Regions from separate parts of the Pseudomonas sp. ASL4 genome, predicted to be linked through region 2. Evidence: predicted binding sites of a transcription regulator. Region 2 holds the regulator's gene; each other region holds the start of a gene.
The links. The regulator FliA, encoded in region 2, starts transcription of late flagellar genes. The targets are predictions, from matches to a motif close to CTAAAGTTTNNNNNNNNNNNGCCGNTAA.

Region 1 (7,592 bases), 2.2 Mb from region 2:
AAGGAAAGCAAGGACCGGGTGCGCAGCGCGATCATCAATTCGGGGCTGCAATTTCCGGCGCGGCGGATCACGTTGAATCTCGCCCCGGCGGATTTGCCGAAGGACGGCGGACGGTTCGATCTGGCAATTGCCTTGGGGATTCTCTCGGCCAGTGTTCAGGTGCCGACGCTGACGCTGGATGATGTGGAATGTCTGGGGGAATTAGCGCTTTCAGGCGCAGTGCGGGCTGTTCGTGGCGTGTTGCCGGCAGCGTTGGCGGCGCGCAAAGCCGGGCGCACGCTGGTGGTGCCACGAGCGAACGCCGAAGAGGCGTGCCTCGCGTCGGGGTTGAAGGTGATCGCGGTGGATCATTTGCTTCAGGCAGTGGCGCACTTCAATGGGCACACGCCGATTGAGCCTTATGTATCCAATGGTTTGCTGTACGCCAGCATGCCCTACCCTGACTTGAATGAGGTGCAGGGCCAACTGTCCGCCAAGCGTGCGCTGCTGATTGCGGCGGCGGGCGCGCATAACTTGTTGTTCAGCGGGCCGCCAGGAACGGGGAAAACCCTACTGGCCAGTCGTTTGCCTGGGCTGCTACCGCCATTGGCCGAGAATGAAGCACTGGAAGTCGCGGCGATTCAGTCGGTCGCCAGTTGCGTGCAGCTAAGTCATTGGCCGCAGCGACCCTTTCGTCAGCCCCACCACTCGGCATCAGGCCCGGCACTGGTCGGTGGCGGCTCACGACCGCAACCCGGCGAAATCACCCTCGCCCACCACGGCGTGCTGTTTCTGGACGAACTCCCGGAGTTTGATCGCAAGGTGCTGGAGGTTTTGCGGGAGCCACTGGAGTCCGGCCACATCGTTATATCCCGCGCCAAGGACCGCGTACGCTTTCCGGCGCGCTTCCAATTGGTGGCCGCGATGAACCCCTGCCCCTGTGGATATCTTGGCGAGCCGAGCGGCAGATGCAGCTGTTCACCGGACATGGTCCAGCGCTACCGCAACAAACTGTCGGGGCCACTGCTGGATCGCATCGATTTGCACCTGACCGTCGCTCGGGAAGCGACTGCATTGAATCCTGCTCCCAAACCTGGCGACGACACGGCAACCGCGGCAGCACTGGTTGCTGACGCAAGAGAACGACAACACAAACGCCAGGGCTGCGCCAATGCATTCCTCGATCTGCCGGGGCTGCGCCGGCACTGCAAGTTATCCACAGCCGATGAAAGCTGGCTGGAATCCGCTTGTGAACGACTGACATTGTCACTACGAGCAGCCCACCGATTGCTCAAAGTAGCCCGAACCCTGGCGGACCTTGAGCAAGTCGATGGCATTAGCCGCGAGCATCTGGCGGAAGCGCTGCAATACCGACCAACAGCGAGCTGACCGTGATTACTCCTTAGTCAGATCCACCAACGGCGCTTGCCGCACTTCAGTCTCGCGCCCACCCTGAATCTCGCTAACACGATTCAACGCTTTATCCACAGCCCCCTTATCCGCCAACAAGCTGTAGCGAATCTGAAACTGCTTCTGCTCTTTCACCCCAATCGTCGGCACCAAACCAAGTGGCCGCTGATACCGACGGTTGTAGGAAAAGCTCGTCCCAGGCTCCAACCCAGTGACATAACCCTGCCCTTGGGTATCGGTGTTTTTCCACAACGAGAACACTGGCAACTGCTGAGTATTGAAGCCGACGGAAACCCCGAGGCTGCCAGCCTTGTTATGCAACACGGTCAGCGTGTCGCCCTTGGCATCGCCGTACGGCACGACGTTGTAAACCGTCTCGTCGTAATCCTTGGTCGGCGCACGGTAGGTCTGCCAGTCCGACAGTTCCGCTTTGGCCTTGTCGTTGAATGGCGAAACCTGCTTCACCGGCGCAGTAAAACGGGCGCCCTGTTCCAGGAATGGCGTGCTGAAGTTGCTGTGGTACAGCGCCTGGTATTCCTTCGGATAGTCGCCGTTGTTGGTCAACGTATCGTTGAGAGCAAACGCCACGCTGCCCGGTTCGGTGACCAGTTCGGTCTGCACCGAGAAGTCGACTTTCTTGAACGCCTGCTCCTTCAGCTCGCCGCGCAGGCTGATGGTGTACGGCGGTTTTTCGTCGATGTGCAGGGTTACTTTACTGGCCGGGATGTTGGCAGCGCGACCGTGCAGGGTCAGCAGCTCGCCGTTGTCGAGGCCGGGATGGCCGACCCATTCGTAACCGCAGCGGGCGACGAGTTCGTTGAAGCCTTCCAGCCAACCCAAGCCGCCGCGACCATTGAGTTCGATAAAGGACGGATTGACCACGTCCTTGACCGGCGAATCCCAGCCCATCCGCACATTGCCGACAGACGCTTGCAGGACGTTCATCCCACGGGTCGGCACTACCGAGAGTTTCATCTTGCCGTTATCGATGTCGACGATGCTGACGCCCTCCTGCCGACCGCCGTGCAGGGTGCGCAGGGTCACGGAGAAGGGTTTGTCGGTTTTTACGCCCAGTTGTTGGCTGGTGATTTGCCAGTTCTGGGCGGCTTTGTCCGTGTCGAGCAGGACGTAATCCCAGGCCATGGCGTGGGAGGCAGTGGAGAGCGCGCTGAGGGCAACGAGGAGTTTGAGCGGGGTCATGGAAGGAGCCTTTCTTGGAGTTGTGCCATTTTTATAGTCTTGCTGAAACGATTCATCAAGCTTAAATATAGAGACATGAGAAGAATTGCTGCCTAGGGGCTGGGAGCGGGTTGATGCGAAAGGGGAGGTTAAAACGGAAATGTAGGTGATCCCTTCGCGAGCAAGCCCGCTCCCACATTAGTTCGGCGGTGTACACGGCTTCTGTGAACACCAAAGATCCAATGTGGGAGCGGGCTTGCTCGCGAAAGCTATTTCAGTGGCGCCTCAACGAAACCGATCAACCTCATGCCGCAAATCCGCCGCCAGCTTCTCAAGCTCTTTGGCGGTAATGGCCAGATTGGATACCACTTCGCGCTGCTCACTGTTCGCCAGCGCAATGCTCTGAAGATTGCTGCTGAGCAAGGTCGCGGTGCTGCTCTGCTCCTGAGTTGCCGTGGTGATCGCGGCAAACTGCTGCCCCGCCGAACGGCTCTGCTCATCAATCCGCGCCAGTGCCGATGCGACGTTGGCATTGCGCGACAGGCCTTCCTGCATCAGCACATTGCCCTGCTCCATGGTGCTGATGGCGTTGCCGGTTTCCTGCTGGATGCTTTGGATCATGCCGGAGATTTCGTCCGTCGCTTCGCGTGTCCGCGACGCCAGGTTACGGACCTCATCCGCCACCACCGCGAACCCACGGCCCTGCTCGCCCGCACGGGCGGCTTCGATCGCGGCGTTCAGCGCCAGCAGGTTGGTCTGATCGGCAATCGCGGTAATCACGCCGACAATGCCGCCGATTTCCTGGGAGCGCTGGCCGAGGGTGTTAATCACGGTCGCGGTGCTGTTCAAGGCACCAGCGATTTGCTCCAGAGAAGCGGACGCTTCCTCCATGGATGTACGACCGATCTGGGTTTGCTGTGCGTTTTCCTGGGCCAGACGCTGGGTGCTGCCCATATTGTCGGCAATGTCCAGGGACGTGGCGCTGAACTCTTCCACGGCGCCGGCCATGCTGGTGATCTCGCCGGACTGCTGCTCCATCCCTTCATACGCGCCGCCGGACAGACCGGACAAGGCCTGGGCACGACTGTTGACCTCTTCCGACGCCTTGCGGATGTGCTCGACCATGGTCGACAGCGCTTGGCTCATCTGGTTGAAAGCCCGGGCCAACTGACCAATTTCGTCATTGCTCGACACGTTCAGGCGCACGCTCAAATCACCGGCACCCAAGGCTTCAGCCTGACGCACCAGATCCCCCAACGGCGCCAGTTTGCTGCGCAGCAACCAGACTGCCGAACCCACCGCAATCAACATCGCCAGCAGGCTGCCAATCGCCAGTTTAATGCCGACGTTCCAGGTCACGGCGCTGATTTCGTCTTGCGGCATGCTTGCCACCACCGACCATGGTCCGCCTTCGAAGGGCACGGCGAGGCTGTAGAATTCTTTCGATTTGTCGCTCCAGAACTCGCCCTTGCCCGGCTTCTTCGCCAGCGCAACGATGGCCGGCACGGCTTGATCCAGCGCTTGTACGCCGGCGATTGGCACTAGCCATTTATTCTGTTCGTCGAGCAGTGCCAGGGAGCCGGTCTGGCCGATACGGAAGCGTTTAAGGTTCTCGAACTGCGCGTTCTGCGCGTCGGTGTAATCGAATCCTACGAACAGCACGGCAATCACCTTACCGCTGCTGTCGCGTACGGGGGTGTACTGAGTCATGTAGGAGCGGTCGAACAACAAGGCGCGACCGACATAACTCTGCCCCGCCATCAAGCGTGCATAGGCCGGGTGAGCGTGGTCCAGCAACGTGCCGATGGCCCGGCTACCGTCCTGTTTGCTCAGGGACGTGCTGACCCGAATGAAATCCTCGCCGCTGCGCACGAACAACGTCGCCACGCCGGCGGTCATTTGCTTGAACTCGTCGACTTCCTTGAAGTTGTTGTTCAACACTTCGCTGCCCAGGTGCAAGCCCGGGGTCTGCACGCCCGCGACGGTCACCGGCTCATCCGCGTGCACGGTGAGGCCCGCGCTGAAGCGCTTCTCGAACAGACCGCTCAGGCGCTGAGTGCTTTCACGCAACGTGCCGTGGAACGTACTCAGCTGATCCGCCAGCAACCGGGCCTCACTGGCCAGGTGTTCTTCGCGGGTGGCGAGGTTGGCGGTGTTCAGCGAGCGCAGTGCGAACACGGTGCTACCGCTGATGACAATCGCCAGAATCACGGCTAGCGCGAGACCAAGCTGTGAGGCGATCCGGGCACGGGGATGAGACATGACAGCTCCTGGCCGAGCGACCGGATCCTCCTTGATCCAGCTCTACGCTCAGCAAAATTTCTAATAATGGGAAAAACGCGAAACCGGCACGAAGGTTCCACAAGCAGATTTTCGGCGGCAACGCTGAATACTTGAGTAATTAACCCGGTTATGGTCACGGGCAGCTACATCGATTTAGCTCAAGCGTTCGACGTCCGGCAACTCCATGGCCCGGACTTCCCCTTGCAGAAAATCGCTGAGCCGGCGCAAACGTTCGCCACCGGGGCGGGTTTTCGGCCAGACCAGGTAATAATTCTCACCGCTGGCGACGGCGGTCGGCCACGGCAAACTCAGACGCCCCTGCGCCACGTCCTCGGCCACCATCAGCAAATCCCCCATCGACACGCCGTAACCTCGGGCGGCCGCGATCATGCCCAATTCCAGCGTGTCGAACACCTGCCCGCCCTTGAGCGAGACCTGATCCGACAGCCCCATGCGCTCCAGCCAACTGCGCCAGTCGCGACGGTCCGGCGTCGGGTGCAGCAGCTCGGCGCTGGCCAGCCGCGCGACGTCCCACGGCTGATCCTTCAGAAGATTCGGCGCGCCCACCGGAATCAGCTCTTCGGGAAACAGGAACGTCGCCTCCCAGTCCGGAGGAAAATTCCCATTGCTGAGGATGACCGCGCAGTCGAACGGTTCGTGGTTGAAGTCCACGGAGTCGATGTCCATCCAGGCGCTGGTCAACTGCACTTCATTACCCGGTTGCAAGTGGCGAAAGCGACTGAGCCGCGCCAGCAACCAACGCATGGTGAGGGTCGACGGAGCCTTCATACGCAGGATGTCGTCTTCGGCGCGCAAGGTGTTGCAGGCGCGCTCCAGGGCCGTGAAGCCTTCGCGGATGCCCGGCAGGATCAACCGCGCCGACTCGGTTAGTTGCAAGTTACGCCCGCTGCGGTGAAACAGCCGACAGGCGAAATGCTCTTCCAGCGTACGAATATGCCGACTGACCGCGCTTTGGGTGATCGACAGTTCTTCGGCCGCGCGGGTAAACGAACTGTGCCGCGCCGCCGCTTCGAATGCGCGCAGGGCATACAAGGGAGGAAGACGACGTGACATGGAGAAAGCTCCTATAGCGGGATTCGGCAAACTTATCAGAAACGCCGCAGGATGAGTTTTAATCATGCCACCCATCCTTTTTATCCCTTTGTGCAAACCCCGCAGAGCGCCGAGAATCGAGCCTTTCCAGTTCACTTCATGAGGGAGCGTGATGACCATGCAGCATCCAGCACGTATCGAACTCTGGGCCATCCTGCGGCTGGCGGGGCCGCTGATTGCCTCGCAGTTGGCGCACATGCTGATGGTCCTCACCGACACCTTGATGATGGCGCGCCTGAGTCCCGAGGCGTTGGCCGGCGGTGGGCTGGGCGCGGCGACTTACTCGTTCGTGTCGATTTTCTGCATCGGCGTGATCGCCGCAGTCGGCACCCTGGTGGCAATCCGTCAGGGCGCCGGCGATATCGTTGGCGCGGCGCGACTGACGCAAGCCGGGCTTTGGCTGGCGTGGTTGATGGCGCTGGTGGCGGGGTTGCTGCTGTGGAACCTAAAACCGGTGTTGCTGCTGTTTGGCCAGACCGAAACCAACGTCCACTCCGCCGGGCTGTTCCTGACGTTCCTGCCGTTCGCCCTGCCCGGCTACCTGAGTTTCATGGCCCTGCGCGGCTTCACCAGCGCCATCGGCCGGGCGACACCGGTGATGGTCATCAGCCTCTGCGGCACCGTGGCCAACTTCCTGCTCAACTATGCGTTGATCACCGGGATGTTCGGTTTGCCGAAAATGGGCCTGGTGGGGATCGGCCTGGTGACCGCGATTGTTGCCAACCTGATGGCCGTGGCGCTGGCGCTGCATATTCGTCGGCACCCGGCGTATGACGCTTACCCATTGCGCCAGGGTCTGTCACGGCCGAACCGTCAGTACCTGAAAGAACTGTGGCGCCTGGGCCTGCCAATTGGCGGCACCTACGCGGTGGAAGTCGGGTTGTTTGCCTTCGCGGCGCTGTGCATGGGCACCATGGGCAGCACGCAATTGGCGGCGCACCAGATCGCGCTGCAGATTGTCTCGGTGGCGTTCATGGTGCCGGCGGGGCTTTCGTATGCGATCACCATGCGCATCGGCCAGCACTACGGCGCCGGGCAACTGCTCGATGCGCGGCTGGCCGGTCGGGTCGGGATCGCCTTTGGCGGCGCTTCGATGCTCGCCTTCGCCATGGTCTTCTGGCTGCTGCCGAATCAGTTGATTGGCTTGTTCCTCGACCACAACGACCCGGCCTTTCGCCCGGTCATCGACCTGGCTGTGAGCCTGTTGGCGGTGGCAGCGTGGTTTGAGCTGTTCGACGGCACGCAAACCATCGCCATGGGCTGCATTCGCGGGCTCAAGGATGCCAAGACCACGTTTTTGTTCGGGCTCGGTTGCTATTGGCTGATTGGCGCGCCGGCCGCGTGGATGATGGCCTTCAATCTGAACTGGGGCCCAACGGGCGTCTGGTGGGGGTTGGCGCTGGGACTGGCGTGCGCGGCGGTGAGTTTGACGCTGGCGTTTGAGTGGAAGATGGAGCGGATGATTCGGCGCGAGCCTGCGTCAGGGGCAAGCTTCCAAGTCGCCCAGCCTGACTGAGATCCCTGTAGGAGCGAGGCTTGTGTGGCGAGGGTGCTTGCTCCCGCTCGACTGCGCAGCAGTCGCAAAGATTTTGTGGCCGCTACGCGCCCAAGCGGGAGCAAGCTCCCTC
Region 2 (7,592 bases):
CCTTCCTCAGCATGGCGGCCCTGGCGGCCGGCGCTGCGTACCTGTTCTGGAAAAAGCAGAACGTGGTCAAGGTTCAGGCCTTGCAAGAGGTCAAGCGTCAGCAAGAGCTGCTGCCATCCCCGGCCCGCGCCCAGGAAACCAAGGAGCTGGGCTGGGATGACGTGACCCCGATCGACATGATCGGCCTGGAAGTCGGCTATCGCCTGATTCCGCTGGTGGATCGCAATCAGGGTGGTCAGTTGCTCGCGCGGATTAAAGGCGTTCGTAAGAAGCTCTCCCAGGATTTGGGCTTCCTGATGCCGACTGTGCATATCCGTGACAACCTCGACCTGGCGCCAAGCGCTTATCGCCTGACCCTCATGGGCGTGATCCTCGCAGAAGCCGAGATTTACCCGGATCGCGAGCTGGCGATCAATCCGGGGCAGGTCTACGGCACGCTGAATGGCATTACCGCCAAAGATCCGGCTTTTGGTCTGGAGGCGGTCTGGATTGAAGTCAGCCAGCGCGCCCAAGCCCAGTCCCTCGGTTACACCGTGGTCGATGCCAGTACGGTAGTGGCGACCCACTTGAACCAGATTCTGTACAAACACTCCAGTGAGCTGATTGGCCACGAGGAAGTGCAGCAACTCATGCAATTGCTGGCCAAAAGCTCGCCAAAACTGGCAGAAGAGTTGGTGCCGGGCGTTGTTTCGCTGTCGCAGTTGCTCAAAGTCTTGCAGGCGTTGCTCGCCGAACAAGTGCCGGTACGGGACATTCGCAGCATTGCCGAGGCCATCGCCAACAATGCCGCCAAGAGTCAAGATACTGCCGCGCTGGTGGCCGCAGTGCGCGTCGGCGTATCCCGCGCTATCGTCCAAAGCATTGTAGGGACTGAGTCGGAGCTACCAGTTATCACTCTGGAGCCAAGGTTGGAACAGATATTGCTCAATAGTCTTCAGAAGGCAGGACAAGGCTCGGAAGAGGGCGTTCTGCTGGAGCCAAGCATGGCAGAGAAGCTGCAGCGTTCGTTGATCGATGCCGCGCAGCGTCAAGAGATGCAAGGTCAACCGGTGATTCTGCTGGTAGCCGGTCCGGTTCGCGCGATGCTTTCGCGATTCGGCCGACTGGCAGTCCCGGGTTTGCATGTGTTGGCTTACCAGGAAATTCCTGACAACAAGCAAGTGACCATCGTTGCGACAGTAGGGCCCAACGGCTGAGGTAGTGGTTTATGCAAGTTAAGCGTTTTTTCGCCGCCGATATGCGTCAGGCCATGAAACTGGTTCGTGATGAGCTGGGCGCTGATGCGGCCATTATTGGCAACCGCCGGATCGCCGGTGGTGTCGAGCTGACGGCAGCCCTGGATTACAAATTGTCGGCGCTGGCCCCGCGCGTTCCGAACATGGAACTCGAGGATGAGCTGCGCAAGACCCAGTCGCGCATCGTGACTGCCCAGGCCGAACTGAGCCTGCGCGGCGATGGCGAGACCGACGGTGACAAGACCACCAATCGCCAGTTGTTCGCCGGCTTGCCGTTGACCGCTGCCGAGCCATTGGTTGAGCCGACTTACGCCGCGCCGCGTCGTCAGGCACCGGCGCCTGCGCAAGCCTCCGGCGGCGTTGACCCACGGGCCTTCGATTCGATGCGTTTCGAGCTCAACAGCCTGCGCGAACTGATGGAAGTGCAACTCGGCTCCCTGGCCTGGAATCAGTTGCAAGGCAGCCGTCCGGCCCAGGCGAACCTGTGGCGTCGCCTGCAACGCATCGGCTTGTCCGGCCCGTTGTCGCGCGATCTGCTGGCGCTGATTACCGATATTGAAGAACCTCGTCAGGCCTGGCGCATGTTGCTGGCGCACTTGGCGCGGATGATTGCCACACCGGAAGTCGAGCCACTGGAAGAGGGCGGTGTGATTGCCATGGTCGGCCCTGCCGGCATGGGCAAGACCACCACGCTGGCCAAGCTCGCCGCCCGTTACGTGCTCAAGTACGGCGCGCAAAACATCGCGCTGGTGAGCATGGACAGCTACCGTATCGGTGCTCAGGAACAACTCAAGACATTGGGCCGGATTCTTAATGTGTCGGTGACCCACGTCGATCCGGGCCAGTCGCTGGTTCAGGCGCTGGACCCGCTGCTGCGTAAACGCGTGGTGCTGATCGATACTGCCGGCCTTCAGGCCAGCGATCCGGCATTGCGCATGCAGCTCGAAAGCCTGGCCGGTCGTGGCATCAAATCAAAAAATTATCTGGTCCTGGCAACCACCAGCCAAAAACAGGTTCTAACCGCCGCTTATCACAGTTACAAGCGTTGCGGGCTCGCTGGCTGCATCCTGACTAAACTGGATGAAACGGCGAGTCTGGGCGAGGTGTTGAGCCTGGCTATCAGTCATGAATTGCCGGTGGCTTACCTCACCGATGGTCCGCGTATCCCGGATGATTTGCATCTGCCGCGACGTCATCAGTTGGTCAGTCGCGCGGTCAGCGTGCAAATGCAGGAAGAACCCAGCGAAGAAGCCATGGCTGACATGTTCGCTGATATTTACCACAGCCCGACCAAGCAGGTTGGCTGAGGTACTAATGAACAGTTTTTGTACCTACATCGATGGTCTGCCATGCATTGTTCAGTTGATGAACGCGCAGCCAGTAATGTGGCCTCCGTCTATGCAAGACAAGGTAAAGAAATAACATGGGCAGCATGCATCCCGTACAGGTGATCGCGGTGACCGGCGGCAAAGGTGGCGTCGGGAAGACTAACGTGTCAGTGAACTTGTCCCTGGCTCTAGCTGAGCTCGGCCGGCGCGTCATGCTGCTGGATGCCGATCTGGGGCTGGCGAACGTCGACGTTCTGTTGGGACTGACGCCAAAACGTACCCTGGCCGACGTGATCGAAGGCCGCTGCGAGCTGCGCGACGTTCTGTTGCAAGGCCCGGGCGGTATTCGCATCGTCCCGGCCGCTTCCGGTACCCAGAGCATGGTTCATCTGAGCCCGGCCCAACATGCCGGCCTGATCCAGGCCTTCAGCGATATCGGCGACAACCTCGACGTACTCGTGATCGACACAGCTGCCGGTATTGGTGACTCGGTAGTCAGTTTTGTCCGCGCCGCCCAGGAAGTGTTGCTGGTGGTCTGCGATGAGCCGACCTCCATCACCGACGCCTACGCGCTGATCAAACTGCTGAATCGCGATTACGGCATGAACCGCTTCCGCGTCCTGGCCAATATGGCCCAGAGCCCGCAAGAAGGTCGCAACCTGTTCGCCAAGTTGACCAAGGTCACGGACCGCTTCCTCGACGTCGCCTTACAATACGTCGGCGCCGTGCCTTACGACGAAAGCGTGCGCAAGGCCGTGCAGAAGCAACGTGCCGTCTACGAAGCCTTCCCGCGCTCCAAGTGCGCCCTGGCGTTCAAGGCGATTGCACAGAAGGTCGACACCTGGCCACTGCCGGCCAACCCGCGCGGGCATCTGGAATTTTTCGTCGAGCGTCTCGTGCAACAGACCGCAGGACCCGTCCTATGACAGCCAGTGGCTACAACCTCTACAAGAAGTCGGCACGTGACTCGCAGTACGAGCTGATCGAGCGTTACGCGCCACTGGTTAAACGCATTGCTTACCACTTGCTGGCACGTTTGCCGGCCAGTGTTCAGGTGGAAGACCTGATCCAGGCCGGGATGATCGGCCTGCTCGAAGTATCGACCAAATACGACGCCAGCAAAGGCGCGAGTTTCGAGACGTACGCGGGCATTCGAATCCGCGGCGCGATGCTCGATGAAGTACGCAAAGGGGACTGGGCGCCACGTTCGGTCCACCGCAATACCCGCATGGTCAGCGACGCAATTCGCTCGATTGAAGCTAAAACCGGCCGTGACGCTAAAGATCACGAGGTTGCGGCCGAACTCCAATTGAGTCTCGACGATTATTACGGGATTTTGAACGACACCTTGGGCAGCCGCCTGTTCAGTTTCGACGACCTGTTGCAGGACGGCGAACACGAAGGGCTGCATGAGGACGGCGCCAGTGCTCATCTGGAGCCGTCACGCGATCTGGAAGATGAACGTTTCCAGGCTGCGTTGGCGGACGCGATTGCCAATTTGCCGGAGCGTGAGCGACTGGTGTTGGCGCTGTACTACGACGAAGAGCTGAACCTCAAGGAAATCGGTGAGGTCCTGGGGGTCAGCGAATCGCGTGTCAGCCAGTTACACAGCCAGTGCGCGGCCCGTTTGCGGGGGCGTTTGGGGGAGTGGCGAGCGCGCTGAAGGCAGTGTGGGGGCACTGCGAACGAGGCTGGTGTGGTGTTGAACTGCAGCGGTCTCGATCTGTTGTGCTCCAGACAGTCATTTGAGTGCTTTGCCGGATTGATTGAAGTGGCGTGTCCAGGTGCTGGGCGCGTTTAAGACTGCTTGGAGGTCGAATTGGACAAGAACATGAAAATCCTCATCGTTGATGACTTCTCAACGATGCGGCGGATCATTAAAAACCTGTTGCGTGACCTTGGGTTCACCAACACGGTCGAGGCTGACGATGGCATCACTGCCATTCCGGTTCTCAACAGCGGCAGCATCGACTTTCTGGTAACGGACTGGAACATGCCTGGCATGACCGGTATCGATCTGCTGCGCCACGTGCGCGCCGATGAAAGACTCAAGCACCTGCCGGTGCTGATGGTGACTGCTGAAGCCAAGCGCGAGCAAATCATCGAAGCGGCCCAGGCCGGTGTAAACGGCTATGTGGTCAAACCCTTCACGGCCCAGGCGTTGAAAGACAAAATCGAGAAGATTTTCGAACGCATCGGTTGAGAAACTGCGCCACGGGGGAGCTATGGACCATAACGAATCTTCACAGGGCGACTTTGAGTCGACCCTGAAAAAACATGCCCGCGAACTGGTCGACAGCCTTGAAAAAGGCAAGTTTGGCGACGCTGTGCAACTGATCCATGAGCTCAATCAGACCCGTGACCGCGGCCTGTACCAGGAAGTGGGCAAGCTCACTCGTGAGCTGCATAGCGCGATCGTCAATTTTCAGATTGACCCGCACATGCCGCAAGCCGAGGAAGTTTCGCAGATCACGGACGCCACCGAGCGTCTGGGTTATGTGGTCAAGCTGACCGAGGCCGCAGCCAACCGCACCATGGACCTGGTGGAAAACGCCACGCCGCTGGTCAACGGCCTGAGCAATGAAGCCCAGGCGTTGAGCACCGACTGGGGACGGTTCATGCGTCGCGAAGTCGGGGCTGAAGAGTTCCGTGAGCTGGCGCGGCGGGTCGACGGTTTCCTGACACGCAGCAGCGAAGACAATCGCGTGGTGTCGAGCAACCTGAACGACATTCTGCTGGCTCAGGATTACCAGGACCTCACCGGTCAAGTGATCAAGCGCGTGACCCAATTGGTCACCGAAGTTGAAAGTAACCTGCTCAAGCTCGTGCTCATGGCCAGTCAGGTAGACCGCTTTGCGGGTATCGAACATGACCGTGAAGCGATGCTGGCTGAAAAAGATCCGCAAAAACATCTCTCTCAGGGTGAAGGTCCGCAGATTCATGCCGATAAAAGAGAAGATGTTGTGTCCGGTCAGGACGATGTGGACGATTTGTTATCCAGCCTAGGATTTTAGAGTTTTAGAATTTCAGGTTTTTTAGGTTTTTAGACCTTAGGAGCACCCCCTTAATGAGCTTCGGCGCCGATGAAGAGATCCTTCAGGATTTCCTGGTTGAGGCCGGCGAGATTCTAGAGCAGCTGTCCGAACAACTGGTTGAGCTGGAAAGCCGACCGGATGATGCGGACTTGCTCAATGCAATTTTTCGCGGTTTCCACACTGTAAAAGGGGGCGCCGGCTTCCTCCAGCTCAATGAGCTGGTGGAGTGCTGTCACATCGCCGAGAACGTGTTCGACATCCTGCGCAAGGGTGAACGACGCGTCGACTCGGAACTGATGGACGTGGTTCTCGAAGCGCTGGACGCAGTGAACGGCATGTTCACCGAAGTCCGCGAACGCAGTCCGATCACGGCTGCCACTCCAGAATTGCTTGCGGCACTGGCCCGTCTGGCCGAGCCGCAAAGCGCCGATGCAGCGGCTCCGGTTGCTGACGCGGTGGAAGAACCGGCCGCTGAAAGCGAGTCGGGCGACATTACCGATAACGAATTCGAACAACTGCTGGACTCGCTGAATGCCGTCAAGGCTCAGGCCGAGGCCCCGGCGGCTGCTCCTGCACCGGCCGCCGATGCATCGGCCAGCGACGAAATCACCGACGCCGAGTTCGAGTCGTTGCTCGATCAGCTGCATGGCAAAGGCCAGTTCGCGGTCGATGCCGTGGCCGCGCCTGCTGCCCCGGCTGCCCCGAAAGCGCCGGGCGACAGTTCGGACATCACCGACGACGAATTCGAAGCACTGCTCGATCAACTGCACGGCAAGGGCAACTTTGCTGTGGACGCGCTGGAATCGGCCATTGCCTCGGCACCGGCCCCGGCGGCGCCAACCGCTAAAGCGGCCGGCGGTGATCTGATTTCCGATCACGAGTTCGAATCGCTGCTCGACGAGTTACACGGTAAAGGCAAGTTCACCGAAGTCGGCACCGGGGCAGTGGTTTCCGCGCCAGTCGCCAAGGCGCCTGCCGCTGCCGCGAAACCTGCGGCTAAAGCCCCTGAGCCTAAAGCTGAAGCGCCGAAACCGGCGGCTGCGGCTGCTCCGGCACCTGCTCGCGCCGCACCGGCGGCACCGCCACCGGAAAAACCGGCCAGCGAAGCCGAGACCACCGTGCGGGTTGATACTGCGCGGCTGGACGAGATCATGAACATGGTCGGCGAATTGGTACTGGTGCGTAACCGCTTGGTTCGCCTGGGCGCCAACAGTGCCGACGAGGCCATGTCCAAAGCTGTGTCGAACCTCGACGTGGTGACGGCTGACCTGCAAACCGCGGTCATGAAGACCCGGATGCAACCGATCAAGAAAGTCTTCGGGCGCTTCCCGCGCCTGGTTCGAGACCTGGCTCGCCAGCTCAAGAAAGAGATCAACCTGGAACTGGTCGGCGAAGAAACCGACCTCGACAAGAACCTCGTCGAGGCCCTGGCCGACCCGCTGGTCCACTTGGTGCGCAACGCGGTCGACCACGGCATCGAGTCGCCGGAAGAGCGCGAAGCGTCGGGCAAGGCCCGCGGTGGCAAGGTGATCCTGGCCGCTGAACAGGAAGGCGACCACATCCTGCTGTCGATCTCCGATGACGGCAAAGGTATGGACCCGAACGTCCTGCGTGCCATCGCGGTAAAACGCGGTGTGATGGACAAGGACGCGGCCGATCGCTTGAGCGAAACCGAGTGCTACAACCTGATTTTCGCACCGGGCTTCTCGACCAAAACCGAGATCTCCGACGTGTCGGGTCGTGGCGTGGGCATGGACGTGGTGAAAACCAAGATTTCCCAGCTCAACGGTTCGATCAACATCTACTCGACCAAGGGCCTGGGCTCGAAGATCGTCATCAAGGTGCCGTTGACCCTGGCGATCATGCCGACGCTGATGGTCATGCTCGGCAACCAGGCGTTTGCGTTCCCGCTGGTGAACGTCAACGAGATCTTCCACCTCGACCTGTCGCGCACCAACGTGGTGGACGGCCAGGAAGTGGTGATCGTGCGGGAT
Region 3 (7,592 bases), 2.2 Mb from region 2:
CTTGCAGCACTTGGAAGGGTTGTTGATGCTGTGCCAGCCAAGCGTGGGTGGCATTGAAAAATGCTCGACGCTCATCAAGCGAGGGCTGGCACCGCTGACCATCGTCCGTCCAGTTGACCTGCTCAGGCGACAGCAGCAAGTGCAAGTCGTAGTGTCGAGCCAGCAGCGCCTGCTCGATCCAGGCCGGGCAGTCGCCGAACAGGGTCTGGCTCCAGAGAATGTTGCTCAATAAATGCGTATCCAGAATCAACAGGTGCGGCTGCCCGGCCCGGGCCTGATCTTCCCATTGCAGTTGGCCGCGGGAGATTTCGGGGATGTCGGCGAGGCAGGTGTCCCGGGGGTTCTGTTCGATGAACCAGCGCACGTATTCATCGACCAGCACACCGCCAAACTGTGTTTTGAGCCCGGCCGCCAACCAGCTCTTGCCGCTGGATTCGGGGCCGGTGAGTACCAGCACCTTCATGCGTGCAACGCCGGATCGGCGCGCCACTCACGCCAGCCTTGTACCGCAATCACGGTGAACAAGCCGTAGAGGGTCGCGGTCAGGTACAGGCCTTTGTAAATGAACAGCCCGACAAAGATCACATCGAGGACGATCCACAACGGCCAGCATTGCACACGCTTTTGTGCCATCCATAACTGCGCCACCAGGCTGAAACCAGTCAGCGCGGCATCGAGCCAGGGTTGGGCGGCATCGGTCCAGTGAGCCATTGCCGCGCCCAGCAACAGGCTGCCAATGGCGCCCGCCGCCAGCCCGAGCATGATCGAGCGGGCACCGAGTTCACTGACTTGCCGACCGTCATGGGCGTCGCCTGCGCGGGTCCACTGCCACCAGCCATAGAGTTGCAACGCGGCGTAAATCACTTGCAGCAGCATGTCCGAATACAGCTTCACGTCGAAGAAAATCCAGGTGTAAAGCAGCACCATCACCAGCCCGATCGGCCAGCACCAGGGGTTCTGTTTGACCGTCAGCCAGACGGCAATCACGCCGAGGGCGGCCGCAAACAGTTCAAGCCCGGACATGGAGGTTCCTTGGGGGAAATCGAAGAGGGGGCGGATTGTAGCGGGAAGATCAAAAGATCGCAGCCTTCGGCGGCTCCTACGGGAGTGCCGGAGCGGACTTTTGTGGTGAGGGGGCTTGCCCCCGTTGGAGTGCGTAGCGCTCCCAAGCCCTGCAACTGCGATGTATCAGGCACACCTCGGTTGTAGGGTTTGGCGACTGCTGCGCAGCCGGACGGGGGCAAGCCCCCTCGCCACAGTGAGTGGTGTTGCCTAGACGCGAAACTGTTTGAGCAACCCGTTCAACTGCTCGCTCAATTCCTTCAGGTGAACACTGGCCAAACTCGACTGCTCCGCCGCCAGTGCCGTGCTGTGGGACAGCCCGGCCGCCTGGGTGACGTTCTGGTTGATGTCTTCCACCACATGGGCCTGTTGCAGGGTGGCGCTGGCAATCGACGCGTTCAGCCCGTTGAGGTTGCGCAGAGCCTGGCCGATAGCGCTCAGGCTCGCACCGGCCAGCCCCGCCTGTTCGATGGTCAGTTGCGACGCCCGGCTGCTGTCGCCGATCACCTTGACCGCTGCTTCGGAGTGATTTTGCAGGCGTTCGATCATCGACTGGATCTCCGCCGTGGACTTCTGGGTGCGCTGAGCCAGCAGACGCACCTCATCGGCCACCACCGCAAACCCACGACCTTGCTCGCCGGCCCGGGCGGCTTCGATGGCGGCGTTGAGTGCCAGCAGGTTGGTTTGTTCGGCAATCGAGCGGATCACTTCCAGCACGCTGCCAATCTGCGTGCTTTCGGCGGCGAGGGTGCGAATCACTTCGACCGCCTGATCAATGGTGCTGGAGAGTTTATCAATCTGCTGCAAGCTGCCATCGATGTTGACCTGGCCTTGCTGCGCCTGAGACTCGGCGTCGCGCATTTCGCTGGCTGCATGTTCAGCGTTCTTGGCCACATCCTGCACGCCGTAGGTCACTTCATTGATCGCGGTTGCCACCAGTTCCATTTGCTGGGACTGCTGCTGACTGCGTTGCTGAGCTTGCGCGGCGTCGTTACCCATATCGCTGGAAGACTGGCCCAAGGCGCTGGCAGAGACCTGCAACTGGCTGATCACCTGGCGCAGCTTGGCGGTGAAGGCGTTGAAGTGCCGCGCCAGTTGCGTGACTTCGTCCTGGCCGTGAGTGTCGAGGCTGCGGGTCAGGTCGCTTTCGCCGCTGGCAATGTTGGCCATGGCGTTCACCGTTTCTTGCAGCGGACGCACGATGCTGCGGGCAATCATGATCACCAGCAGCGCCATGATCAGGGCAATTGCCACGCCGATAAACGACGCTTCCCAGACCTGGCCGTAGAACTCGGCTTGCATGTCATCGATGTACACGCCCGAGCCGATCACCCAGCCCCAAGGCTCGAACAGTTTGACGTAGGAGGTTTTTTCTACCGGCGCACTGGCGCCCGGTTTCGGCCAACGGTAATCGACCATGCCGGCACCCTTGGCCTTGGCGATGGCGACCATTTCGTTGAACAGCGCAAAACCATCCGGGTCGCGGATCGTCGAAAGGTTCTGGCCTTCAAGTTTCGGGTTGGCCGGGTGCATGATCATCACCGGCGTCAGGTCGTTGATCCAGAAGTAGTCGTTCTGGTCGTAGCGCAGTCCGCGAACCACGGTCAGCGCCTGTTTTTGCGCAGCTTCGCGGGTGAGGGTGCCGGCGGTTTCCAGGTCGTGGTAATAGTTCAGAATGCCACTGGCGGTCTGCACCACATGCTGGGTTTTCTGCGCTTTGCCGTCGTACAGGTCATCGTGGATCTGTTTGAGCATCAACACGCCCAGCGTCAGTAACATCACGATGGCCACGATCAAGATGAGCCACAAGCGTCGGCTGATCGACACACTGCGCAAGCTGTTCATAACGCTGTCACTCCGGATTCTTTTTCTTGTAATAAACGGTCGCCAGCATCCAACCACGCTTTGCCGGTTGGGGCTATGCGACGCAAGTCCAATTACGCGACGGCGTTAATCAGGCATCTCTGATAGGATTTCGGCCTCGCACGGAAAAACCTGAATCCAAGTTGATTTTTCACGGAATTTTTACCGTTTCGTAGGGATCCTGTGTGCACGAAACTTCAGCTACGCTGAGCGCAGTGACGTATTAAAAATATTAACGGGGCGTGCCTAGATGCAACGCCTTTGGGGGATTGATGGACCTTTGGACCGCCTTTCAGGCGCTGATTCTTGGAGTTGTAGAAGGGCTGACGGAGTTTTTGCCCATTTCGAGTACCGGACACCAGATCATTGTTGCGGACTTGCTCAACTTCGGTGGTGAGCGCGCCATTGCATTCAACATCATTATCCAGTTAGGCGCGATTCTGGCCGTGGTCTGGGAGTTTCGCCGCAAAATCCTCGACGTGGTCACTGGCCTCCCGACCCAGCCGAGTGCGCGTCGCTTTACCGCCAACCTGTTGATCGCCTTCATGCCGGCGGTGGTGCTGGGGGTGATTTTTTCCGATTTGATTCACGAATACCTGTTCAACCCGATCACGGTGGCGGCGGCGTTGGTCGTCGGCGGGATCATCATGTTGTGGGCCGAGAAGCGTCAGCACGAAGTGCATGCCGAAACGGTCGACGACATCACCTGGCAGGACGCGCTGAAAGTCGGTTTCGCCCAGTGCCTGGCGATGATCCCGGGGACATCCCGCTCCGGCTCGACAATCATTGGCGGCCTGTTGTTCGGGCTGTCGCGTAAAACCGCGACCGAGTTCTCATTCTTCCTGGCCATGCCAACCATGGTCGCCGCGGCGGTTTATTCGGGCTTCAAGTATCGCCATTTGTTCGTGCCGGCAGACTTTCCGGTATTCGCCGTCGGCTTCATCACCGCGTTCATCTTCGCGATGATCGCGGTCAAGGCGCTGCTCAAGTTCATTGCCACTCATAGCTATGCGGCGTTTGCCTGGTATCGGATTGCGTTTGGCCTGGTGATCCTGGCGACCTGGCAGTTTGGCTGGATCGATTGGGCTGCCGCCAAGCCATGAACGACTCCGGCGCGCGGAACAACCCCGGCCGCAAGTCCGGGGGCGGGGTCCAGCATCTAGGCTTGAAATTGCTGGTGTTCGCCGCTCTTTGTGCGCTGCCGCTGTATGGCGCGTTGTCGTTATGGCTGCGCGGCGTTTCGGTGATTCCCTTGGCGGGTTACGGCGTGGTCAGCGTGCTGGCGTTTTTCCTGTACTGGGGCGACAAGCGCAAGGCTCGTGCCGATACCTGGCGCACGCCGGAAAACATCTTGCACGCAGTGGAACTGGCAGGTGGCTGGCCCGGCGCTTTGTTGGCTCAGCAGGTGTTCAGGCACAAGACCCGCAAGGTCTCGTTTCAACTGGTGTTCTGGCTGATCGTGCTGCTGCATCAGGTGTTCTGGATCGACCAGTTGTTCCTTGGGGCACACCTTTTCGCGCTCTTCTAGAGCAGCAGTCCTACCTGTGTGCGCTTGGGCAACTTGCTCACCACTAATTGGTGGGATCGTTGCAACAAGCCTTGCAGTTCTTCGGCGCCTAGCGGGTAGGGCGTCTGCATGATGATCCATTGCGCCCGGGCCAGGTACGGCGCCGGGTGAATGCCCGGTCGGTCGCAATGACCGAGAAACAAATCCTTGTCGACCTTGAACGCCAGGGAATCGCCCCGCAGGTTCTGCAACGCGAACATCTTGTTGCCGGCAATCGAAAACACCCGCACACCGCCCCATTTGTAATCCTCCCGCGCACCGGGCAGCGTCAGGCAAAACTGTGCGACATCCGCTTCGCTCATGCGTCCAGCCTTCATATCAAACGGTCCCCACAGGCATTGAATGATTCGATCAAATGGTCGAGCCAGGCACGTACAGCCGGCATCACCCCGCGCCGATGAGGGTAGACCGCTTGCAGCCAGCCGCCAGGCATTGACCAGTCGGGCAGCAACTGGATCAGTGAGCCGTCCGCCAGCTCTGACTCGCAATACATCATTGGCAGAATCGTAAAACCCTGGCCGGCGAGGGCGCAGGCCCTGCGCACGATAAAGTCGTCAATGCCCAGCCGTGCTTCCAGTGCCAGGTCGCAGCTTTTGCCCTGTTGATCGAGCATGCGGATATGCACCATGCGGTCGGGTTCAAGGGCGCCGAGCACCGGCAAGCCCTTGAGGTCTTCCGGGTGATTGATCTCGCGGCCGTGCAGGAAGGCAGGGCTGGCGACCATGAGCGTCTGCGCCTGACGCAGACGCCGGGTGACCAGCAACGGATCTTCATCCCCCAGCTCGCGGACGCGCAGGGCGACATCGACACCTTCAGTGACCAGATCCACCCGACGGTTGACCAGCATGACCTCCAGCTGGACCTGCGGGTACTTCTCCAGGAAGTCGCTGATGACCGTCGGCAACATTTGATTGGCCAAACCCACCGGGCAGGACACCCGCAGTCGCCCCCGGGGTTCGCTGGACATGCTGGCCACCGCTTCGTCGGCCATCTCGGCCTCCAACAACATCGCCTGACAGTGACGCAGGTAACGCTCGCCCACGGCGGTCAACTTCAGTTGCCGGGTGGTGCGCTGTAGCAGGCGCGCGCCCAGGCGTTCTTCCAGTTCGGCGATGCGCCGCGACAGTCGCGACTTGGGAATCCCCAGCAACCGCCCGGCCGCCGCGAAGCCACCCGCTTCGACCACCTTGGCAAAATAGTAGAGGTCATTAAGGTCTTGCATGGGTTTGAGACTCGACTGTTCTATCAGTGGGACGAACTATCGCATTGTTGCGGGCTAATCAGCTATTAGATTCATCTGTAGCATCCTCTCCATCAGATCGCCCGGTGGCGATCCTCACCTGGAGATCACTTATGAAACTGTTGCATATCGATTCGAGCATTTTGGGTGACAACTCGGCTTCCCGTCAGCTGAGTGGCGAAGTGGTTAAAGCCTGGCAAGCCGCTGATACTTCGGCCGTCGTGACTTACCGTGACCTGGCTGCCGATGCCATCAGCCATTTCTCTTCGACTACTTTGGTCGCTGCTGGCACTACCGCAGAACTGCGCAACGCCGCGCAACAGCACGAAGCAGAACTGAGCGCTTCGACCCTGGCCGAGTTCCTTGCCGCGGATGCTGTGGTTATCGCCGCCCCGATGTACAACTTCACCATCCCGACCCAACTCAAGGCCTGGATCGACCGCATCGCCGTTGCCGGCCAGACATTCCGCTACACCGAAGCCGGCCCTGAAGGCCTGTGCGGTGGCAAGAAAGTCGTAATCGTTTCGACCTCCGGCGGCATGCACGTTGGTCAAGCGACTGGCGTCGCTCACGAAGACTACTTGAAAGTGCTGTTCGGTTTCCTGGGCATCACCGACATCGAATTCGTCCGCGCCCACGGCCTGGCCTACGGTGATGAAGTGAGAACCAAAGCCATGAGCGACGCGCACACGCAAATCAGCGAGCAACTGTTTGCCGCGGCCTAAGATTCTTTCTTAAGGTTCTTTCGTAAGCATTGCGTAAAGAATACTAAACAGCTCGGGCATCATCTGAAAAACTCTGTATTCTGATCATGGTAACGATCAGTTACAGAGTTTTTTGTTTTTAACGATTTTTCATGTTCTGGCCCAGGTTATGCAGTCGAGGGTTAACGTCCCCGTTCTGCAACGACCTTAGTGGCCGCAAACACTGGCACAAGGCCGCGTACTCCGCCACTCGGAGCACTTCGGGCTTTTCAGTCAAGTAACAAAGGTGGGGCATCCCATGGTGCGTCTCTGTGCAACGTTACTGATTTGCGTACTCAGCAGCCTGAATACGGTGCAAGCCAGGCCTGCGCCGAATCTATATTCGAGCGTCGGCTATCACGAGATGACGTTCCTCGATCCGCTGGATCTGCAACCGATGCGCGCCATCGCTTTTTACCCGTCCAGCGAACAGGCGCACACCAGCAAACTCGAGGGCTATACCGTCGAGGCCGGTGCAGATACCAAAGTCGCCATCGGGCGCTTCCCGATGCTGATGCTGTCCCATGGCAACGTCGGCACCCCGCTGGCCTTGCACGACCTCGCCACTTCGCTGGCCCGCAAGGGTTTCGTAGTGGTGGCGGTGATCCATCCTGGCGACAACTCCAAGGATCACAGCCGTCTCGGCACGCTGAGCAACCTTTATGGGCGGCCGCTGCAAATTTCCGAAGCGATTACTGCCACGTTGGGTGACCCGATGCTGGCGCCTTTTGTCGACGCCGATCAGGTGGGTGTTATCGGCTACTCGGCGGGCGGTGAAACCGCGTTGATTCTGTCCGGCGCCACACCTGACCTGGATCGGCTGCGGCGCTATTGCCAGCAACGCCCGGATGACCGCGATGCGTGCAACACCCAGGGCGAGCTGATTGTGGATCGTGATGATTTGGTGCCAGTGGCCGACCCGCGCGTACATGCCTTACTGCTGATGGCGCCCCTGAGTCTCAAATTCGGCCGGCATACCCTGGCCGACGTGCATGTGCCGGTGCTGCTTTATAGCGGTGATGGCGACAAACTGGTGGCTTTCGACAAGAACGCCGCCGCGTTGGCGCGCAAACTGCCGATCGCGCCGGACTTCAAGTTGCTGGCAGGCGCTGGGCAC
Region 4 (7,592 bases), 1.3 Mb from region 2:
CGTGCCGCCGCCGCGCACTTGGCGAATCCAGCGCACAACGGCGATGCTCCAACCCTGACCGGCAGAATCCTCAATACCGACCATTTCACCGGCCTGTAGCTCGGCGGGCACCGCACCGGGCCACGCCAGGCAATAACCGCCGGGGCTGTGATTGACCACCGGCAGCGCGTAAGTCGGGAAGTGCTGGTTACGGTCGCCAGCCTCGTGGCTGTCGTCGTTTTGCAGTTGCGGGTATTCAATTTCTTCGTAAGGCAGCAGGGCATCGCCGTTGCCACTGGGCGCGGCGTCGAAGGCATGACTCCAATTGTCTTTGCCTCCACCTGCCGGGGACGCCGCCGAAAACTGCGCCAGCCGCCCGGCGGGGTTTTTCAGGATGTCGCTGAAGGAGCGTTGCCCGCCCAGGTAAAAATGTAGCGCGCTCATGCCCACGCACAGGGTCAAGGTGCCATTGCCGACGGTGCGCTGGAAGCTGCGCTCGGCAGCCTGGCCCCACGCCGCGTGCAGGTGTTGCAGCGTATCCGGATTCAAGCCTGTCGGTACGGGCAGCGTGGAGGAATCGTTGCCTGGATTGAGCAGGCGGGCTTCGATGGCCGCCACCAGCGGCTGCGGATCAATCCCGAGCAAACCCTCCTGCTGCTCGGCGCGGAACTTGGCACGATAGCGCGGCCCGGTGTCGAGGTCCGGCGCGACAGCAAACAGCTCATCACCGGGGAGGCCGGGGTGCAGCTTGATCCATTTACTCCAGGGTTCCAGCACCTCGGCGAGCCGGGCGATCTGGTTCTGACGCAGTTGATTGCAGCGCGAGGCGCCCAACAGCAGGGCGGCGACGTAGGTGTTTTCGATGCTCAGGTCTGGCGTCTCACTGGCCAGTTCATCGCGCACACTGATGGTTTGCAGTCGATGCTCACAGCCGATTCGATACAACTGATGCAGCTCCAGCCAGACCCCTTCCGGCACCGGGCAGTAGAGCTGGGTGGCGCGGATCAACGGGCCGTTCAGGCAATGGATCGCCCGTTGCAGCGCCTGAGTGAGCAGCGGCGCGCGGTCCTTGCTGAAACGTGGCGCGATCCGCATGACGATCTGTTTGTAGCCGATCGCCAAATGGCTTTGCAGCGCCTGGCAGAGGTTGGCGATCTTGCGCGAGCGCTCGTCGAGGACAATCGCCTGATGCAGGAAATGCCGTTCCAGGTGCTTGCAGACGTAATACACCTCGGGTCGCAACAACTCGAGCAGTTGCAGGCGATTGTCGCTGGGCGTCAGCAATTGATTGAGTTCGCTCAGGCCCTGATACAACTGGCGAGCGGTTTCGCCAATGTTGGCTTTGGGCAGGTTGGCGATCCAGCGCTTGAGGTCGCGCGGGGTGGCTTCGCAGAACGACAGGCGTGACTGCGTCGGAATCGGTGCTCGCAGTAATAGCGGGGGGCTGGTCTCATTCATGCCGTGGAAAAGCTCCAACCGGGAAATGGGCAGTGAATGACCTGACTGTAGCACTTGCTGTCGCAAGGCGTACGTCGCGATGCCTGTGGCATATGCGCTTGGGTAGGAGCTGCCGAAGGCTGCGATCTTTTTCGCGAGGGCGCCGCAGACAAAGATCAAAAGATCGCAGCCTTCGGCAGCTCCTACGGGGGACGGTGTGGAGCGGGAAGCGCCGAACCCCTCGCGGGGTTCGGCTCAGCGGATCAGGCTTTTGGCAAACCCATGCCCTGGCCCATCTGCACTGGCGTGCCGGCCGCCAGCTCTTCAGCCCACTTCACTTGATCCGGCCCGAACAGCACGACAGCGGTCGAGCCCAGTTTGAAGCGACCCAGTTCCGCACCTTTCTCCAGATGGATCGGCGCACGGGCGGCTTCGTCGTAACGGAAGGTTTTCAGCTCGCGTTTCGGCGGCGTCACCAACCCGGCCCAAACGGTTTCAATCGACGCCACGATCATCGCGCCCACCAGCACCACGGCCATCGGCCCGCGCTCGGTGTCGAAAATGCACGCTACGCGCTCGTTGCGGGCGAACAGTTCCGGAACGTTTTCGGCGGTGGTCTGGTTGACCGAGAAGATCCGGCCCGGGATGTAGACCATTTCGCGCAGGGTGCCGGCCAGCGGCATGTGCACGCGGTGGTAATCCTTCGGCGACAGGTAAATGGTCGCGAAATCACCGCCCATGAATGGCGCGGCATTGGCGGCATCGCCACCCAGCAGTTCCAGAACGCTGAAGCTGTGGCCCTTGGCCTGGAACACGCGACCGTGTTCGATCGGGCCGAGTTGGCTGACCGCACCGTCGGCCGGGCTGAGGATCGCGCCCGGGGTTTCGTCCAGTGGACGCGCGCCGTCTTTCAAGGCGCGGGTGAAGAATGCGTTGAAGTGCTCGTAGGCAGTCAGGTCCTCGACCAGTGCCTGAGACATGTCCACTTGATAACGCTTGGCGAACCACGCAGTGAAGGCGTTCTTGAACCAGCGCACGCGGCATTCGGCAATGCAGCCGGCCAGTCGCGAGAGCAAGTGATGGGGCAGCAGGTATTGGCTGAGGATAAACAAACGCTTATTCATTAACTGTCCTTAAAAACCTTAAATCTCTACGGGGGTGTCGGGATGGTTGCCCCATTCGCCCCAGGAGCCGGCGTAGCCTTTGACCCGCGGATAACCGAGGGACTTGGCCACTAGATAGGTGAAGCCAGAACGGTGGTGAGTCTGGCAGTGGGTAATCACTTCTTTGTCTTTGCTGATGCCGAGTTGTTCGAGGATCTGTGGCATGTCGGTGCGGATGCGCAGGTGGCGCGCCTGATCCATGCCGGCAGTCCATTCGAAATTCACGGCACCCGGGATGTGCCCGGCCTTGGCCGCCAAGACCTTCTCGCCGGAGTACTCCAGCGGCCCACGGGCGTCCCAGATCGCCAGGTCCGCAGCGCCGAGACGGCTTTGCAGGTACTCGCGGGTGGCGGTGGGTTCGTCGTGCAGGGTCAAGGCAACCGGGCCGCCGACCGGGGCCGGAATCTGGATCGACATCGGCAAGCCTTCTGCCAGCCAGGCCGGAAGACCGCCGTCGACATAGTGGTATTTGCTGTGGCCAATGACATCCAGCAGCCAGATAAACCGGCCAGCCCAGCCGCCACCTTCGTCGTCATAAACGACGTAGACCGCATCAGGGTTGTGGCCCAGTTCGCCAAACAATGCTTCAAGGGAGGCGTGGGTCGGCAGCAAACCTGGCGCTGGCGCCTGACCGAGTTGCGTGCGTTTCGGATCGACAAAACGCGCACCGGGCAGGTGCCCTTCGGTGTAGCGGGCGCTGCTGGTCAGGTCCACCAGAATCAGATCGCGGGCGTCGAGACGCGGGAGCAAGTCGCTCGGCTCGATGACCAGCGGCAAGCCAGAGAAGTCAGACATGTGAGGTCTCCAGAGCACAAAGGGGAGGATTGTAGCGCAGCCTATTGGCCACGGGTGCTAAAGCTGTGGAGTGCCTTTTCAATGCACTGCGCGGTTTTGCCGAAGGCTTGCACGGTGATTTCCGAGAACGGCCCGCCGCCCTGATCCGCCACCACAATCATGATCACCCGGCCATTATTGACCAGTGAACGCAGCAACAGGTGTTCGCCGCCAAACTGTGAACGCAGGCCGGCAGGGAGCAGGGCCGAAAACTGGGCATTGTTGTCCGGCGTCAGGCGTACCTGGGCTTGCTGCGAGAGCAAGCGTTGCAGCACGTTGCTTTGGCTAACCGCAAAATTCAGCCCGGCGGCTTCTTTCGCCAGCCCGGCCGTTTGATGCACCCGCAGATTGGCGTGGGTGCGGTCGGCCATCAGGATCATCACCCGACGCATGCCGCAGGCCACCAGCGCATCCCGCGCCGAGGTGGTCAGGTGCATTGCATTGGTAAAACGGCTCGGCTCCACCAACAGTTCGGCGCATTGTTTGCGCCACTTTGTCAGATCTTCGGTGGTCGGTGCCGGGGCCGGCAGCAAACCCGCGTGAATGTGATTCATGCCCCACGGCCACAGTAGCGAAACCGCCGGGTGCCAGAGGTCCGGCATGGCGTGATGTCGGGCGCTGTTGGCGGCCTGTTGGTGCAATTGCTGTTGCACTTCATCCATCGAGATTTGCAGGTAAAGGCTGGTCAGGAACTGCCAGCGTTCACTGTGCGGACTGTCCCAGGCCTGTTGCGCCGACAGCGCCAGACCGTTGGCCAACAGCACGGTGTTAGCCGGTTGGTTGAGCCAGCGGCGCAGGGTTGGATCGTCGTCGAGGCGGTTTTGCTGACGCAACGGATGATCGCTGTCCCGGGCGATGCGTAGGACTTTCACCAGTTCCCGTTGCTCGTTGAGCAGCAGGCGATAGCCCTGTTGCACCCAGATCGGCAGGCGCCAGATATCCACCAGCGCCAGACAGATCTCCAGCAGGCGCACGCCGAACAATTGCTTTTCGACTTTGCGCGCCGACTCACCTTTATGGATGACTCGCAGTTCCCATTCTTCGAGCAACTGTGGATGGGTCAGCGCCATCGGCCACAGCGGCGAGAGAAACAGCAGGCTGCCCCAATGAATGTCCTGCCACAGCCGCGCCAGGCGACTGGCGAAAAAACCGTTGGCCTGTTGGGTCGCGTGCTGGCTGATCAGTTGCAATTGGCGCAGGGCCACCGGGATCTCGGCCTGAGGTACGGCGGGCAGGCGAGCGAGCAACTCTTCGGCACGTTTCAAACCGAGGCGGCTGAGCGCCACTTCAAGGTTTTCCGCTGGCTCGCTCATGCTGCCGTGGGTGTGGCGGTTGGCTTCGCGAATCACGCTCAAGGCCAGGGCCGGGCTGTCCTGGATCCGCTCGGCGATGTCGCGCAATGAGCTGCGACTATCGCGAATGGCTTTGCAGACCCGGTCATGACTCTCTTGCGGAACCGGCAGGCGCACTCCATCGAGAAGCTTGACCCAGCCTTCAAGAGTGGTCGGTTTTGGGGTTGGAACGTTCGTTTCGTTAGCCATGGCTGGACGGGATCATCATTGGCGGTAAACACGCCCGGCGCGGGCTAAATTGGCTTTTCGCCTGAACTGGCTATAGTCTGGCGCAGTTTTGCCGATAAGTAGAAGAAGAGATTTTTTAACTTCCGAATATGACCTTGAACCCGACTCAGTAAGTACTCTCCTACCTATGGCTAAAATTATCGGCATCATCGTCGTATTCGCGAGCGTGCTCGGCGGATACGTGCTTTCCCACGGCAAGATTGCCGCCCTGATCCAGCCTTTCGAGGTGATGATTATCGGTGGTGCGGCCCTTGGCGCATTCCTGCAGGCCAACCCCGGTTACATGACCCTGCACGTGCTCAAGAAATCCTTGGGCATGTTCAGTTCGCGCTTCAGCCACACCTTCTACCTTGAAGTGCTGGGCCTGATCTACGAGATCCTCAACAAGAGCCGCCGCGAAGGCATGATGGCCATCGAAGGCGACATTGAAGATGCCTCTGCCAGCCCGATCTTCGCCAAGTACCCGGCGGTACTGAAAGACGAACGCATGACCGCGTTTATCTGCGACTACTTGCGCATCATGTCGTCCGGCAACATGGCTCCCCATGAGCTTGAAGGCCTGTTCGACATGGAGCTCTACAGCCTTAAAGAAGACCTGGAACACCCATCCCACGCGGTAAACGGCATTGCCGACGCCATGCCGGGTTTCGGTATCGTTGCGGCGGTACTCGGTATCGTGGTGACCATGGCTTCCCTGGGCGAAGGCGACCAGAAAGCCATCGGCATGCACGTTGGTGCGGCGCTGGTCGGTACCTTCTTCGGTATTCTCGCGGCTTACGGTTTCTTCGGCCCGCTGGCTCACTCCCTGGCTCACGACGCCAAGGAAGAACTGAACGTCTACGAAGCCATCAAGGCATCCTTGGTCGCTTCGGCTTCCGGCATGCCGCCATCGCTGGCGGTGGAGTTCGGTCGCAAGGTTCTGTACCCGGCGCACCGTCCTAGCTTTGCCGAGCTGGAACAAGCCGTTCGCGGTCGCTAAGCCATGGAAAATAATCAGCCGATTATCATCAAGCGCGTCAAGCGCATTGCTGGCGGGCATCACGGGGGCGCTTGGAAAATCGCCTTCGCTGACTTCGCGACGGCGATGATGGCGTTCTTCCTGGTGTTGTGGCTGCTGTCCACTGCCACGCCGGAACAGAAGATCGCCATTGCCGGTTACTTCAAAGACCCGGTCGGCTTCTCCGAAAGCGGCACGCCGTACATCATCGATTTGGGCGGCACACCGACCCTGGCGCCGGAGAACACCCTCAACCCTGAGGTGAAATCCCAGCCGCAGCCGGACAAGGTGACGGTCGATACCGACCAGGTCGAAGGCATGGCCGAACAGGTCGAGAAAGAACGCCTGGAATTGCTGCTGCAAGAACTGCAGAACAAGGTCGAAGAGAACCCGCAGTTGCAGAAGTTCAAGGACCAGATCCTGTTCGAGATCACCCCGAACGGCTTGCGCATCCAGATCATGGACGCGGATAACCGGCCGATGTTCGACTCAGGTTCGGCTCGTCTGAAACCGTACTTCGAAGACATCCTGCTGGCCATGGCCGATACCATCAAAGCGGTGCCGAACAAGATCAGCATCAGCGGTCACACCGACGCCAAGCCGTACTCCGGCACTGGTGATTTCGGTAACTGGGAATTGTCGGCCAACCGTGCCAACGCCGCTCGCCGTGCGCTGGTTGCCGGTAGCTATCCGGATTCGCAAGTTGCACGTGTCGTCGGTTATGCCTCGTCGGCGTTGTTCGACCGGGAGCACCCGTTCAACCCGGTCAACCGTCGTATCGACATCGTTGTACTGACGAAGAAGGCTCAGGCCGCGATCGAAGGTTCACAAGGTGCCGAACCAGCGCCGACACCAGGGCAGGGCGCTCCGGGTGAAGCACCGCCGGCACCGGCCACACCGGTCGATCCGAATGCTGTGCCTGCGGACAAGCAACCGGTACCGGCTCATGAACTTCGTGAGCGTTTGAACCTGTTTGAAGATCCGGCGCCGAAGCCGGGTGATCCGGCCAAACCGGCGGAACCGCCCAAGCAGTGACCCACAACAATCAAGCCGACAGAGATGTCGGCTTTTTTGTGCTGCTTTCATTTTCAGCGTGGGCACGGTCCCTGTAGGAGCGAGGCTTGCCCGCGAAGGCGGCTTGGTAGCCGACCTGTCTTTTGCAGATGTACATCGATCAATTGTGGGAGCGAGCTTGCTCGCGATGGCGGCCTTCGAGTCGATCTATTTTTGGATGGTGTACATATCCGTTTCTGCGGTAACGGCTGCCTAAGGTTCCGCCCTTACGGCGGGCTACTTGGAAAAGCGCCAAGTAACCAAGCGCTTTTGCCCCTTTCGTTCGGTGCCTCGCCCAGGCTCGGCATGCCCTCGCTCCGGTCCTGCTCCGTGGGCCCGCCGCCATCGGCCATCCATGGCCGGGGGCGGCTAACCCGGCATCCATGCCGGGTTGCCCACTGCGCAGAACCTCCACTCGGCCTCTCGAGGGGGCGAACACCGCAACAGCACCGCGAGGCGGCCTGATAGCCGACCTGGTTGTCAGGTGGGTCGCGTTTTCCTGTTGGAAGCGGTTTGCTGGTGAGATTAGTAGTTGTAGGCGCGATCTGA

Region 1: the regulator FliA is predicted to act here: its motif matches at 4,939-4,966, upstream of AC1MEW_RS04290 (methyl-accepting chemotaxis protein).
Region 3: the regulator FliA is predicted to act here: its motif matches at 3,035-3,062, upstream of AC1MEW_RS18370 (methyl-accepting chemotaxis protein).
Region 4: the regulator FliA is predicted to act here: its motif matches at 5,025-5,052, upstream of motA (flagellar motor stator protein MotA).

The regions. Positions count from the first base shown of each region.
Region 1 is NZ_CM155280.1:981,979-989,570, reverse strand. Features, by position in the region: gene AC1MEW_RS04300 (YifB family Mg chelatase-like AAA ATPase) at 1-1,368, shown strand, start outside; gene AC1MEW_RS04295 (aldose 1-epimerase family protein) at 1,375-2,589, opposite strand; gene AC1MEW_RS04290 (methyl-accepting chemotaxis protein) at 2,854-4,830, opposite strand; gene AC1MEW_RS04285 (LysR substrate-binding domain-containing protein) at 5,005-5,925, opposite strand; gene AC1MEW_RS04280 (NorM family multidrug efflux MATE transporter) at 6,083-7,480, shown strand.
Region 2 is NZ_CM155280.1:6,299,764-6,307,355, reverse strand. Features, by position in the region: gene flhA (flagellar biosynthesis protein FlhA) at 1-1,196, shown strand, start outside; gene flhF (flagellar biosynthesis GTPase FlhF) at 1,208-2,542, shown strand; gene fleN (flagellar synthesis regulator FleN) at 2,659-3,489, shown strand; gene fliA (RNA polymerase sigma factor FliA) at 3,486-4,226, shown strand; gene AC1MEW_RS28865 (chemotaxis response regulator CheY) at 4,395-4,766, shown strand; gene AC1MEW_RS28860 (protein phosphatase CheZ) at 4,789-5,577, shown strand; gene AC1MEW_RS28855 (chemotaxis protein CheA) at 5,631-7,592, shown strand, end outside.
Region 3 is NZ_CM155280.1:4,077,513-4,085,104, forward strand. Features, by position in the region: gene AC1MEW_RS18360 (AAA family ATPase) at 1-463, opposite strand, end outside; gene pnuC (nicotinamide riboside transporter PnuC) at 460-1,023, opposite strand; gene AC1MEW_RS18370 (methyl-accepting chemotaxis protein) at 1,273-2,907, opposite strand; gene AC1MEW_RS18375 (undecaprenyl-diphosphate phosphatase) at 3,198-4,028, shown strand; gene AC1MEW_RS18380 (DUF1294 domain-containing protein) at 4,025-4,453, shown strand; gene AC1MEW_RS18385 (MmcQ/YjbR family DNA-binding protein) at 4,450-4,809, opposite strand; gene AC1MEW_RS18390 (LysR substrate-binding domain-containing protein) at 4,806-5,714, opposite strand; gene AC1MEW_RS18395 (FMN-dependent NADH-azoreductase) at 5,846-6,457, shown strand; gene AC1MEW_RS18400 (alpha/beta hydrolase family protein) at 6,735-7,592, shown strand, end outside.
Region 4 is NZ_CM155280.1:88,549-96,140, reverse strand. Features, by position in the region: gene AC1MEW_RS00420 (molecular chaperone) at 1-1,437, opposite strand, end outside; gene asd (archaetidylserine decarboxylase) at 1,680-2,540, opposite strand; gene rhdA (thiosulfate sulfurtransferase) at 2,559-3,374, opposite strand; gene AC1MEW_RS00405 (HDOD domain-containing protein) at 3,416-4,954, opposite strand; gene motA (flagellar motor stator protein MotA) at 5,121-5,972, shown strand; gene motB (flagellar motor protein MotB) at 5,976-7,025, shown strand.